2 linked regions of the Cytobacillus luteolus genome follow. The protein of the gene in region 1 interacts with the protein of each later gene in a pairwise test. Links are inferred from orthologs where the notes say so. Each region holds a gene or a part of one and is shown in the gene's direction. Other genes may lie near its edges.

The links.
Region 2: the proteins of yabA (region 1) and dnaN interact in binary tests that used the Bacillus subtilis proteins (3 or more experiments, as listed by UniProt). The link is inferred for Cytobacillus luteolus from one-to-one orthologs.

What each region holds. Positions count from the first base shown.
Region 1 is NZ_JAGGKM010000010.1:46,455-50,859, reverse strand. The notes cover bases 512-3,422. They hold yabA (DNA replication initiation control protein YabA), read left to right. Parts: upstream 512-1,739; coding sequence 1,740-2,105; downstream 2,106-3,422. Other genes in these bases: rsmI (16S rRNA (cytidine(1402)-2'-O)-methyltransferase), read left to right, coding at 3,015-3,422; J2Z26_RS20705 (tRNA1(Val) (adenine(37)-N6)-methyltransferase), read left to right, coding at 2,232-2,987; J2Z26_RS20715 (PSP1 domain-containing protein), read left to right, coding at 900-1,709; holB (DNA polymerase III subunit delta'), read left to right, coding at 512-907. Also shown: more of holB, read left to right, coding at 1-511; more of rsmI, read left to right, coding at 3,423-3,890; J2Z26_RS20695 (AbrB/MazE/SpoVT family DNA-binding domain-containing protein), read right to left, coding at 3,960-4,250. UniProt on the Bacillus subtilis protein: Involved in control of chromosome replication initiation. Inhibits the cooperative binding of DnaA to the oriC region. Thus negatively regulating initiation of chromosome replication.
Region 2 is NZ_JAGGKM010000007.1:1,461-10,071, reverse strand. What follows is about bases 1-2,775. They hold dnaN (DNA polymerase III subunit beta), read left to right. Parts: upstream 1-708; coding sequence 709-1,842; downstream 1,843-2,775. Other genes in these bases: recF (DNA replication/repair protein RecF), read left to right, coding at 2,283-2,775; yaaA (S4 domain-containing protein YaaA), read left to right, coding at 2,053-2,268; dnaA (chromosomal replication initiator protein DnaA), read left to right, coding at 1-510. In the rest of the region: more of recF, read left to right, coding at 2,776-3,401; extracellular matrix regulator RemB, read left to right, coding at 3,411-3,683; gyrB (DNA topoisomerase (ATP-hydrolyzing) subunit B), read left to right, coding at 3,759-5,669; gyrA (DNA gyrase subunit A), read left to right, coding at 5,753-8,272; J2Z26_RS18055 (HD-GYP domain-containing protein), read left to right, coding at 8,371-8,611. UniProt on the Bacillus subtilis protein: Confers DNA tethering and processivity to DNA polymerases and other proteins. Acts as a clamp, forming a ring around DNA (a reaction catalyzed by the clamp-loading complex) which diffuses in an ATP-independent manner freely and bidirectionally along dsDNA.

The sequences.
Region 1 (4,405 bases):
GTTCGAAGGAAGTAGAGGGACAGGAAAGAGAGAAGTTAGCATCCTGTTTGCCAAAAGTCTATTTTGCCTAAATCGTTCTGATTACAAGCCATGTAATGATTGTTCTAATTGTCGAAGAATTTCCTCAGGGAATCACCCAGATATTCATATTGTTGAGCCGGATGGTCTTTCGATAAAAAAAGGTCAAATTCAAGCCTTACAAGAGGAATTTTCAAAGACAGGCGTTGAATCTAATAAAAAGTTATACATTATAGATCATGCAGACAAAATGACGACAAACGCTGCTAATAGTTTACTAAAATTTTTAGAGGAACCAGGTAAACAAACGGTGGCCATTCTTCTAACAGAGCAAGTTCATCGTATGTTAAATACGATATTATCAAGATGCCAAGTCTTACCTTTTAAGCCTTTATCACCACATGTAATAGCAGGTCGTTTGCAGGAAAATGGCTTTAATGCTACAGTTGCTCATCTGGTTGCTCATGTTACCAATAACTTGGAAGATGCTACCGACTTATGCAAGGATGATTCGTTTGCACAGTCTAGAAAAATAGTGTTACAATTATATGAAGTATTAATAAATAGACCGGGGAATGCCCTCTTTTTTATTCAGGATAAATGGCTTACTCATTTTAAAGAAAAAGAAGAGCTTTTCTTAGGGTTAGATTTATTATTACTAGTTTATAAAGATTTATTATTTATCCAGCTTGGCGATGAGGATAAGGTTATATATAGTGATATTATTCAAGAATTAAAACAGCAGGCACTTATTACCTCAGGAAAGCGTGTCTGTGATCAAATAGAAGCCATACTTGAGGCTAAAAAACGGTTAAACACCAACATGAATCCACACTTATTGATGGAGCAATTGGTATTTAAATTGCAGGAGGGGTTAAAGCTTGTATGATGTAGTTGGTGTACGCTTTAAAAAAGCGGGTAAAATATATTACTTTGACCCAAATGGTCTGGTGATTCCAGATGATGAATATGTCATTGTTGAGACAGTTCGAGGAATTGAATTTGGGAAGGTTGTTATAAATAAAAAACAAGTCGGTGAAAACGATATTGTTTTACCACTTAAAAAGGTTATTCGTATTGCGGATGAAAAAGATCGGTTGATTGTTGAGGAAAATAAGCAGGCTGCAAAAGATGCTTATGAATCTTGTGTAGATAAAGTATCTGAGCATGGTCTAGATATGAAGCTGGTTGATGTAGAATTCACATTTGACCGCAATAAGGTAATCTTTTATTTCACTGCAGATGGAAGAGTAGATTTTAGGGACTTAGTAAAGGATCTTGCTGCAATTTTCCGTACAAGAATCGAATTGCGACAAATAGGAGTTAGAGATGAAGCGAAGATGCTTGGCGGTATTGGACCTTGTGGTAGAATGCTTTGTTGTTCAACCTTCCTAGGTGACTTTGAACCAGTATCAATTAAGATGGCTAAGGATCAAAACCTATCTTTAAATCCTACTAAGATCTCAGGGTTGTGTGGTCGTCTAATGTGCTGCTTGAAATATGAAAATGATGAATACGAATCCGCGAAAGAGCAGTTACCGGACATTGGGGAGACAATTGAAACTCCAATAGGTAATGGTAAAGTCGTAGGGTTAAATATATTAGAAAGAATTCTACAAATCGACCTTGGAGATGGAGAGCGTATTGTAGAGTTTTCATGGGAAGAATTAACGAAAGAAGGAGCGGTCTAGATTTAGCAACAGATTAATGAGGTGGATAACGTGGAAAAAAAAGAAATCTTTGAATCTGTTAGTAGCATGGAGGAGCAAATTGGTCATTTATACCGTCAGTTAGGAGATCTTAAACAGCATTTAGCAGAATTGCTTGAAGAGAATAATAATCTTTTAATTGAAAATGACCATCTGCGTCGCCGCCTTGATCAAACATCTGTTCAACAACAAGATAAAACAAAAGGAAAAAAACCTGTCAAAAATAGTGCAGAAGCAAAAGTAGCTGATATCGGTGAAGGCTATGATAACCTAGCGCGACTTTACCAAGAAGGCTTCCACATTTGCAATGTTCACTATGGCAGTGTTCGAAGAGACGGTGACTGCTTGTTTTGTCTATCCTTTTTAAATAAGAAGTAAATGGACTTTTCTCTTATGAAAGGTCCATTTTTTTTCATCTAATTCATCACAATTTGGTAAACTAGGTTTAGTAAATGTACATAGTGAACACGATAATGAATATATCTTGAAAGGATTCTACTATACATGCTGGAATTATTCGATGACGAACGTTTAGATCATTTATTAGGAGAGAATTTACGTATTATTCAGAGTCCTTCCGTTTTTGCTTTTTCCTTAGATACAGTACTATTAGCTAAGTTTGTATATGTTCCTATTCAAAAAGGAAATTTACTTGATTTATGTACAGGTAATGGTGTCATTCCATTGTTATTAAGTAAACGTACAAAGGGAGATATTACTGGGGTTGAAATCCAACAGAGAATTTATAGCATGGCAAAGAGAAGTATTGAATTTAACAAGCTGAGCACCCAGATAAAGATGATTCATGGAGATATTAAGGACATGCCAAAAGAATTAGGTCATGGTAAGTATGATATCGTAACCTGTAATCCACCCTATTTTCCAACGCCTAAGCAAGATGAAATAAATGAAAATGAACATCTGGCTATTGCTAGGCATGAAATCCATTGTACACTAGAAGACGTTATTCGTGTGAGTAGTCAATTAGTGAAGCAAGGAGGGAAGGTTGCGTTTGTGCATCGCCCTGGACGGCTACTTGATATTGTTACATTAATGAGAAAATATCGATTGGAACCGAAAAGACTGCAGTTTGTCTATCCAAAAGCAGGTAAGGAAGCAAATACCCTTTTAATAGAAGGAATTAAAGATGGTAAACCAGACTTAAAAATTTTACAGCCGTTAATTGTATATAATGAAGAAAATGAATATACAAAAGAACTACAAACTATTTTATATGGGGAAGATTCCAAGGAACAGTAGGTTCTTTAATAAAGGAGTATGCATACAATGTGGCAACAAAAAAGCTTTCATAGTACAAATAATGGAGGGATTCTTTATCTAGTCCCAACTCCAATAGGTAACCTAGAGGATATGACCTTTCGGGCGGTTCGTATCCTTAAGGAAGTACATATCATAGCTGCTGAAGATACACGGCAAACCAAAAAGTTATGTAATCATTTCGAAATTGATACCCCGGTTACAAGCTACCATGAACATAACAAGCAAAATAGCGGAGAAAAAATCATCACTCTTTTAAAAGAGGGGAAAGATGTAGCCATAGTAAGTGATGCAGGAATGCCTACCATTTCCGACCCAGGTTATGAATTAGTTGTTGAGGCGTTAGAGGAACAGTTTCATGTTGTACCTCTTCCAGGAGCTAATGCAGCCCTAACAGCCTTAATTGCATCAGGGCTCCCAACCGATCACTTTTACTACTTTGGGTTTTTAAATCGACAAAAGAAGGATAAACGTAAACAACTCGAAACCCTTAAAAATAGGAAGGAGACATTGATTTTTTATGAGTCGCCACACCGATTAAAAGAAACTCTACAGTTGATGGTAGAGGTTTTAGGAAACAGAAAGGTCACGCTTTCTAGAGAATTGACTAAGAAGTTTGAAGAATTTATTAGAGGTACGTTAGAAGAAGTAATTGAGTGGGCAACTGATGAAAATGTGAGAGGGGAATTTTGCCTATTATTAGAAGGTGCAAGAGAAAGTGAAATTGAAAAAGAAACAAATTGGTGGGACGTGCTTACCATTATTGAGCATGTAAATCATTATATTGCCGAAAAATCATTACCTTCAAAAGAGGCAATCAAACAAGTTGCATTAGATAGGGAATTACCGAAAAGGGAAGTTTATCAGCAGTATCATGTCGAATAAAAAATGGCTGTCTAGAAGTATCAAAAACCTTTGAAAGGAAACTGATACCTAGACAGCCATTATTATTTATTATTTTGCAACTTCTAGATTGCTTTGAATTTCTTGTAGGATTTGTTCAGCACCCTCGCGGCTTAGTACAATTTTGCCACCAGCTAGAGTGATATTATGATCAGACACTTCTCCAGTTACATGACAAGTCATGTTTGGTTTATATTTTTTTAAGATGATTCTCTCATCGTCAACGTAAATTTCAAGTGCATCCTTTTCAGCAATTCCTAATGTGCGACGCAGTTCGATTGGAATAACCACGCGTCCTAATTCATCAACTTTACGTACAATACCAGTAGATTTCATATTAATGTTCTCCTCCCGTAATAATTATTACAAAAATCTATCTTTTTCGTCATTATTCGACAAAATAAATGTACTTTTATAATAACAGTGTTTCCAATAAACGTCAATAATTTTAATTACAAAACTTTGCAATTCTTTAAGAAAATGTCTAAGAATGTTCA
Region 2 (8,611 bases), on another replicon or contig:
GAAACAAGGATTGCCATTTTACGTAAAAAAGCGAAAGCAGAAGGTTTAGATATCCCTAATGAAGTGATGCTCTACATTGCTAATCAAATTGATACAAATATCCGTGAACTTGAAGGTGCACTTATTCGTGTTGTTGCTTATTCATCTCTTATTAATAAAGATATAAATGCTGATTTAGCAGCAGAAGCATTGCGGGATATCATACCAAACTCTAAACCAAAAGCTATTACAATCTTTGAAATTCAAAAAACGGTAGGACAGCATTTTAATATAAAACTCGAAGATTTCAAGGCGAAAAAACGTACAAAATCAGTCGCTTTCCCTAGACAAGTTGCTATGTATCTTGCCAGGGAGTTAACCGACTTTTCATTGCCTAAAATTGGGGATGAATTTGGTGGACGAGACCATACTACTGTTATTCATGCTCATGAAAAGATATCGAAGTTAATTGAAAGTGATGCCCTACTTCAAAAACAAGTAAAAGAAATTCATACTCAGTTAAAAGGCTAATTATTTTTTTCTTGGATAATGTGTATAACTTGAGTTTATTTACACACAGTCTGTCCACATGTGGATAGGCTGTGTTTCCTTTGAAAAGTGAGGGTTATCCACATTTCCACAAGCCCTACTATTACTTCTACTATTTTATTAAAAAAATATATATATTCAGCTACGCGTTTTTTAGACCGGTTAAGGAGGATTTTTTTTATGAAATTTATTATTCAAAAAGACTATCTAGTACAAAGTGTTCAAGATGTAATGAAAGCAGTCTCATCTAGAACAACAATTCCAATCCTTACAGGAATTAAAATAGTTGCTACAACTGAAGGTGTGACACTTACTGGTAGTGATTCAGATATATCCATTGAATCTTTTATTCCAGCAGAAGAAGCAGGAAGTGAAATTGTAGAAATAAGGCAGCCTGGAAGCATTGTGTTACAAGCACGTTTTTTCAGTGAGATCGTAAAGAAACTTCCTAAAGATACAGTAGAAATCGAAGTGCAAAATCACCTTTCAACAGTGATACGCTCAGGAAAAGCTGAGTTTAACCTTAATGGTTTAGACGCAGAAGAATACCCTCACCTACCACAGGTTGAAGAAGAGAATATGTTCCGTATACCGACAGATCTATTAAAAAATATGATTCGTCAAACGGTATTCGCAGTGTCCGTCTCAGAAACACGCCCTATCTTGACAGGTGTAAACTGGAAGGTTGAAAGTGGACAATTACACTGTACTGCAACAGATAGCCACCGTTTAGCTATGAGAAAAGCAAGTATCGAAATGGAGAATCAAGATACTTATAATGTGGTTATTCCTGGGAAAAGTTTAAATGAATTAAGTAAAATACTAGATGACACAAATGAATTAGTAGACATTGTTATTACAGAAAACCAAGTACTATTTAAAACAAAGCATTTACTATTCTTCTCACGCTTACTTGATGGGAATTATCCAGATACATCAAGACTAATTCCAAATGAAAGTAAGACAGATGTTGTCATTACAACAAAAGATCTACTTCAGTCAATTGACCGAGCTTCTTTATTAGGTGAAGGTAAAAATAATGTTGTAAAACTATCAACGTTACCTGAAGGAGTTATTGAAGTGTCTTCGAATACACCGGAAATCGGAAAAGTAATTGAAGAAATTCAAAGCCAATCGATTGAAGGAGAAGAATTAAAAATATCCTTCAGTGCTAAATATATGATTGATGCTTTAAAAGCCCTTGATAGTACAGAGATTAAAGTAAGTTTTACTGGTGCGATGAGACCATTTTTACTACGTTCAATCGATAATGACTCTGTATTACACTTAATACTTCCAGTTCGAACTTTTTAAGCCATTTAATTTTTAATAACTTAAGCTACTAGGAAAAGAAAATAAAACCTAGTAGCTTTCTTTTCTATAGCATGATTATTTAGTAAAATAGAAATAGTGATAGTTAATCTAGTTTACGGAAAAAATAATCTAGAGCACGAGCTAGTAAGACCGAAAGTAACGCTATCTGTCATTGTGACCGAACCAAAAGAAATGAAAGTAGGCGATTTAATGGCAAAAGAAATCGAAATTTCTACAGAGTATATTCCTTTAGGTCAATTTTTAAAATTAGCTGAAATAATCCAGACCGGTGGAATGGCAAAATGGTTTCTGAGTGAGCATGAAATATATGTAAACGGAGAACCTGAGAATCGACGCGGAAAAAAACTTAGAAATAATGATATTATAGATATACCAGGATTTGGTACTTTTATTGTGAAAGCATAAGTGGGTGAACCCCTTTGTATATTAAAGAGTTACAATTAACAAACTATCGAAATTACCCGAAGCTAGAAGCTGAATTCGAAGACAAGGTCAATGTTATTCTTGGTGAAAATGCCCAAGGAAAAACAAATGTAATGGAATCTATTTATGTTCTTGCTATGGCTAAGTCTCACAGGACATCCAATGACAAAGATCTCATTCGCTGGGAGCAAGAGTATGCTAAAATAGAAGGTAGGATTCACAAACGCATGAGTCCTCTATCATTACAGCTTGTTGTCTCCAAAAAAGGCAAAAAGGCAAAAAGCAATCATTTAGAGCAAAAGAAACTAAGTCAATACGTCGGCAGCATGAACGTTGTCATGTTTGCTCCTGAGGACCTTAACCTAGTTAAAGGTAGTCCTCAGGTAAGGCGACGATTTATCGATATGGAAATTGGCCAAGTGTCACCGGTTTATCTTCATGACCTTAGCCAATTTCAAAAAATTCTTGGGCAACGAAACCAATATTTAAAATTACTTCAGATGAAGCGACAAACTGATCAAACGATGTTAGATGTACTAACAGAACAGTTGATCGAAGTAGCTGTAAAAATAGTTACAAAGCGCTTTGAATTCTTAAGATTGTTACAAAAATGGGCTGAGCCTATCCATAATGGCATTAGTAGAGGCCTAGAAACACTAGAAATTATGTATAAACCCTCAGTAGAGGTATCAGAAGAAGGACAATTGTCGAAAATAATAGAAGCATATGAAGAAAAGTTTGCTAAAATAAGAGATAGAGAACTAGACAGAGGAATTACGTTAGCGGGTCCACACCGGGATGATTTAGCTTTTAATGTGAACGGTAAAGATGTTCAGACATATGGATCACAAGGACAACAACGTACAACAGCACTATCTTTAAAACTTGCAGAAATTGAATTGATTTATTCTGAGATTGGCGAATATCCAATTCTTCTTCTAGATGATGTACTATCTGAGTTGGATGATTATAGACAATCGCATCTACTCAACACAATACAGGGGAAAGTTCAAACCTTTGTTACGACTACCAGTGTTGAAGGGATAAACCATGAAACATTGAAGCAAGCAGCAACTTTTACAGTAACGGCTGGTGAAATGACAAAGCTAAAATGAGGTGATGAATTGTTCATTCACTTAGGGGAAAATGTCATCGTTCGATCGTGTGATGTCATTACGATATTGGATAGGCAATTATTAAAATCTTCATCTATCGTAAATGAATTTTTAGATATACAGAAACACCAAATTGTCGAACTAGCCAATGGTGATACGAAATCAGTAGTAATTACTGCTGATAAGATTTACTTTTCACCACTGTCTACTAGCACGTTAAAGAAACGTGCACAGCATGTCAATGAGCTAGAGAAGGTTTTTGAAGAAGAATTAGCAGAGTAAGATAACTTTTTTAATTGGAATAGGTTTTGTCAAATGAAAGTGTGGGTGGTATAAGTGGCAATGGATCAAAAAGAAATGAATCAACAACCAGCATACGATGAAAATCAGATACAAGTCCTAGAAGGCTTAGAGGCTGTTCGTAAACGCCCTGGAATGTATATCGGTTCAACTAGTAGCAAAGGACTTCACCATCTTGTTTGGGAAATTGTAGATAATAGTATTGATGAGGCATTGGCTGGTCATTGTGATGAGGTTAATGTATACATTGAAGAAGACAACAGCATTACAGTTAAAGATAACGGCCGTGGTATTCCTGTTGGGATACATGAAAAAATGGGAAGACCAGCTGTTGAGGTAATTTTGACTGTACTTCATGCTGGTGGAAAATTTGATGGTGGTGGTTACAAGGTTTCTGGAGGTCTACATGGTGTAGGTGCATCCGTTGTAAATGCTCTATCAACATCTTTAGAGGTTCATGTTTATCGTGATGGTAAGGTTCATTATCAAAAGTTTGAACGTGGAGTACCGGTAGGAGATTTACAAGTCATTGGGGAAACAGACCGTACAGGTACAACAATTAACTTTGTTCCAGATAGTGAAATCTTTACTGAAACACTTGTATACGAATTTGATATATTAGCAAATAGACTTAGAGAACTTGCATTCTTAACTCGTGGTGTAAAAATAACCATTGAAGATAAAAGAGAAGAAAAAAAGCTAAAAGAATATTTCTATGAAGGCGGAATTAAATCTTATGTAGAGCATTTAAACCGCACAAAAGAAGTGATTCACGAAGAACCAGTATTCGTTGAAGGTGAGCGTGAGGGAATTGTTGTAGAGGTAGCTTTACAATATAACGATAGCTACACTAGTAATATATATTCTTATGCAAATAATATCCATACACATGAGGGTGGAACTCACGAATCAGGTTTTAAAACAGCACTAACACGAATCATTAATGACTATGCAAGAAAAAGCAATATTTTTAAAGAAAATGATGCAAATCTTAGCGGAGATGATGTTCGTGAAGGATTAACAGCCATCATTTCTATAAAACATCCTGACCCACAATTTGAAGGTCAAACGAAAACAAAATTAGGAAATAGTGAAGCTAGAACAATCACTGAAGCTGTCTTCTCTGATAAATTTGAAGCGTTTCTACTAGAAAACCCTTCTGTTGCTAGAAAGATTGTTGAAAAAGGGGTCATGGCTGCACGTGCAAGGTTAGCAGCGAAAAAAGCACGTGAATTAACTAGAAGAAAAAGTGCGCTTGAAATCTCAAGTCTTCCGGGTAAACTAGCAGATTGCTCTTCAAAAGATCCTGCCATTAGTGAAATATATGTGGTAGAGGGTGACTCTGCAGGTGGTTCAGCGAAGCAAGGACGTGACCGTCATTTCCAAGCAATCTTACCTTTAAGAGGAAAAATTCTTAATGTAGAGAAAGCACGTTTAGACAAAATCTTATCAAACAATGAGATTCGTACAATTATTACAGCGTTAGGTACTGGAATTGGTGAGGACTTTGATATTGCAAAGGCAAGATATCACAAAATCGTTATTATGACGGATGCGGATGTTGACGGAGCACATATTCGAACACTGATACTAACTTTCTTCTACCGTTATATGAGAAAAATTATAGAACAGGGCTATATCTATATTGCTCAGCCGCCTTTATATAAGATTCAAGCGGGTAAACGAGTTGAATATGCCTATAATGAAAAACAATTAGAAGAACTTTTAGCCGACTTCCCTGCTACACCTAAACCTGGTATTCAGCGTTACAAAGGTCTTGGAGAGATGAATCCAGGTCAGCTTTGGGAAACGACAATGGATCCAGCTACAAGAACACTTCTTCAAGTTAATCTGCAGGATGCAATGGAAGCAGATGAAACGTTTGATATATTAATGGGCGATAAAGTAGAACCAAGACGTAATTTCATTGAAGAAAATGCTAAATACGTTAAAAACTTAGATATCTAAATGTTTTGCAGGATAGAAACTCTATCCTGTCTTTTACATAAATCGAACAATAAATTCTGTACCCTAAATAAGGGAGGTCTAACATGTCTGAAACGCAAAATCCCCAAGTAAAAGAAATAAATATAAGTCATGAAATGAGGACTTCATTTTTAGACTATGCAATGAGTGTTATAGTATCTCGTGCCCTTCCTGATGTACGTGATGGTTTAAAACCAGTACATCGTCGTATTCTATATGCGATGAATGACTTAGGAATGACATCTGATAAAGCCTTTAAAAAGTCAGCACGTATTGTTGGTGAAGTAATTGGTAAGTATCATCCACATGGTGACACGGCTGTATATGATTCCATGGTACGTATGGCGCAAGATTTCAACTTCCGTTATATGCTCGTTGAAGGTCATGGAAACTTTGGTTCCGTAGATGGAGATCCTGCTGCAGCTATGCGTTATACAGAAGCACGTATGTCTAAAATATCGATGGAACTTATTAGAGATATTAATAAAGATACAATCGACTATAGAGACAACTATGATGGTTCAGAAAGAGAACCTGTGGTACTTCCTGCAAGGTTTCCTAACTTGCTAGTAAATGGTGCAGCAGGTATTGCTGTTGGAATGGCTACGAATATTCCACCACATCAACTAGGAGAAGTGATTGATGGTGTACTAGCTGTTAGTAGAGATTCTGATATTACTATTTCCGAATTAATGGAAATTATTCCGGGTCCTGATTTCCCTACTGGAGGTCAAATCTTAGGAAGAAGCGGTATCCGTAAAGCCTATGAAACTGGGCGTGGATCAATAACGATCCGTGCAAAGGTTGAAATAGAGACGAAAAGCAATGGTAAAGAAGTAATTATCGTTAGAGAACTTCCATACCAAGTTAACAAAGCAAAGTTAATTGAGAAAATCGCAGAATTAGTTCGTGATAAAAAAATCGAAGGGATTACTGACCTTCGTGATGAATCAGACCGAAATGGAATGCGTATGGTTATTGAGGTTCGAAAAGATGCAAATGCAAATGTGCTTTTAAACAATCTTTATAAGCAAACTGCATTACAAACTAGTTTTGGAATCAACTTACTTGCGCTAGTTGATGGGCAACCTAAGGTGTTAAATCTTAAACAATGCTTGTATTATTATCTAGAACATCAAAAGGTTGTTATCCGTCGTCGTACAGCATTCGAACTTCGTAAAGCTGAAGCACGTGCTCATATTTTAGAAGGTCTACGTATTGCATTAGATCATCTAGATGCAGTTATTACTCTTATTCGTAACTCACAGACAACAGAAATCGCAAAAAATGGCTTGATGGAACAATTCTCATTATCAGAGAAGCAAGCACAAGCAATTTTAGATATGCGTTTACAGCGTTTAACTGGATTGGAACGTGAGAAAATTGAGGAAGAATACCAAGGACTTATCGCATTAATTGCTGAGTTAAAAGCAATCTTGGCAGATGATGAAAAGGTATTAGACATTATCCGTGAAGAATTAACGGAGATTAAAGAACGCTTTAATGATAAACGTCGTACAGACATTGTTGCTGGTGGCATTGAAATGATTGAAGACGAGGATTTAATTCCAAGAGAAAATATCATCATTACACTAACACATAATGGTTATATCAAGCGTCTACCGATTTCAACCTATCGTAGCCAAAAACGTGGAGGTCGTGGAATCCAAGGAATGGGAACCAATGAGGATGATTTTGTTGAACATCTATTAACAACTTCAACGCATGATACAATCCTTTATTTCACGAACAAAGGTAAGGTTTATCGTACAAAAGGATATGAAATACCAGAGTATAGTCGAACAGCTAAAGGCTTACCTATTATTAATCTCTTAGGAATTGAAAAGGGTGAGTGGGTCAAAGCTATTATTCCTGTAGAAGAGTTCGTAGATGACTGGTACTTATTCTTTACGACAAAAGAGGGTGTCTCTAAGCGTTCACCATTATCATCTTTTGCAAATATCCGTAATAATGGATTAATTGCAGTAGGTCTTCGTGAAGAAGATGAGCTGATTTCTGTTCGTTTAACGGATGGAACAAAGGATATTATGATTGGTACAAAAAATGGAATGTTAATCCGTTTCAAAGAGGAAGATGTTCGTTCAATGGGCCGTACTGCTTCGGGAGTAAAGGGTATAACTCTGGGAGAAGACGATGAAGTTGTAGGAATGGAAATCCTTGATGAGAACATGGATGTACTAATGGTAACCAAGAATGGATATGGTAAAAGAACACCAGAATCCGAGTATCGTTTACAAAGTCGTGGTGGTAAGGGTCTTAAGACAGGGAATATTACGGATAAAAATGGACAGGTTGTTGCTGTTAAAGCAGTTACAACTGAAAATGATCTCATGATTATTACCGGAGCGGGAGTACTTATCAGAATGTCTATTAGTGACATTTCCCAAATCGGCAGAAATACTCAAGGGGTTAAGTTAATCCGTTTAGCTGAAAATGAGTATGTGGCAACAGTAGCAGTTGTTGAAAAAGAAGAGCCTTCAGAAGATGATGTAGATAGTGGTGTTGAGGAAAACACTCCAGAAACATTAGTAGAAACACCAGAGATAGATGAAAATAAAGAATAAATAAAGAAAGGAACGCTTTTATAGTGTTCCTTTTTTGTAAAATAGTTTCATAAAGATAGGTAATTAAGCCTAGCAATAGGGAAGGAGGGCATTTATTCATGAGAGTGAGTACAAACCAGTTACAAACAGGTTGTATCTTAACAAAAGATATTCTTTCTTTAACCAATAAACCTATCGTACCAAAGAAAACTGTCTTAACGGATGACCATATCGATGTCATAAAGGCTTTTTTAGTAAAAGACATTTATGTTGATTCCATGTTAGTGAATGGCGAGCCTTTCAGACCGACAGAAGTTCTTGACGAGGAAGAGATCACTGAAACAGTTGAAGTAGAATCAA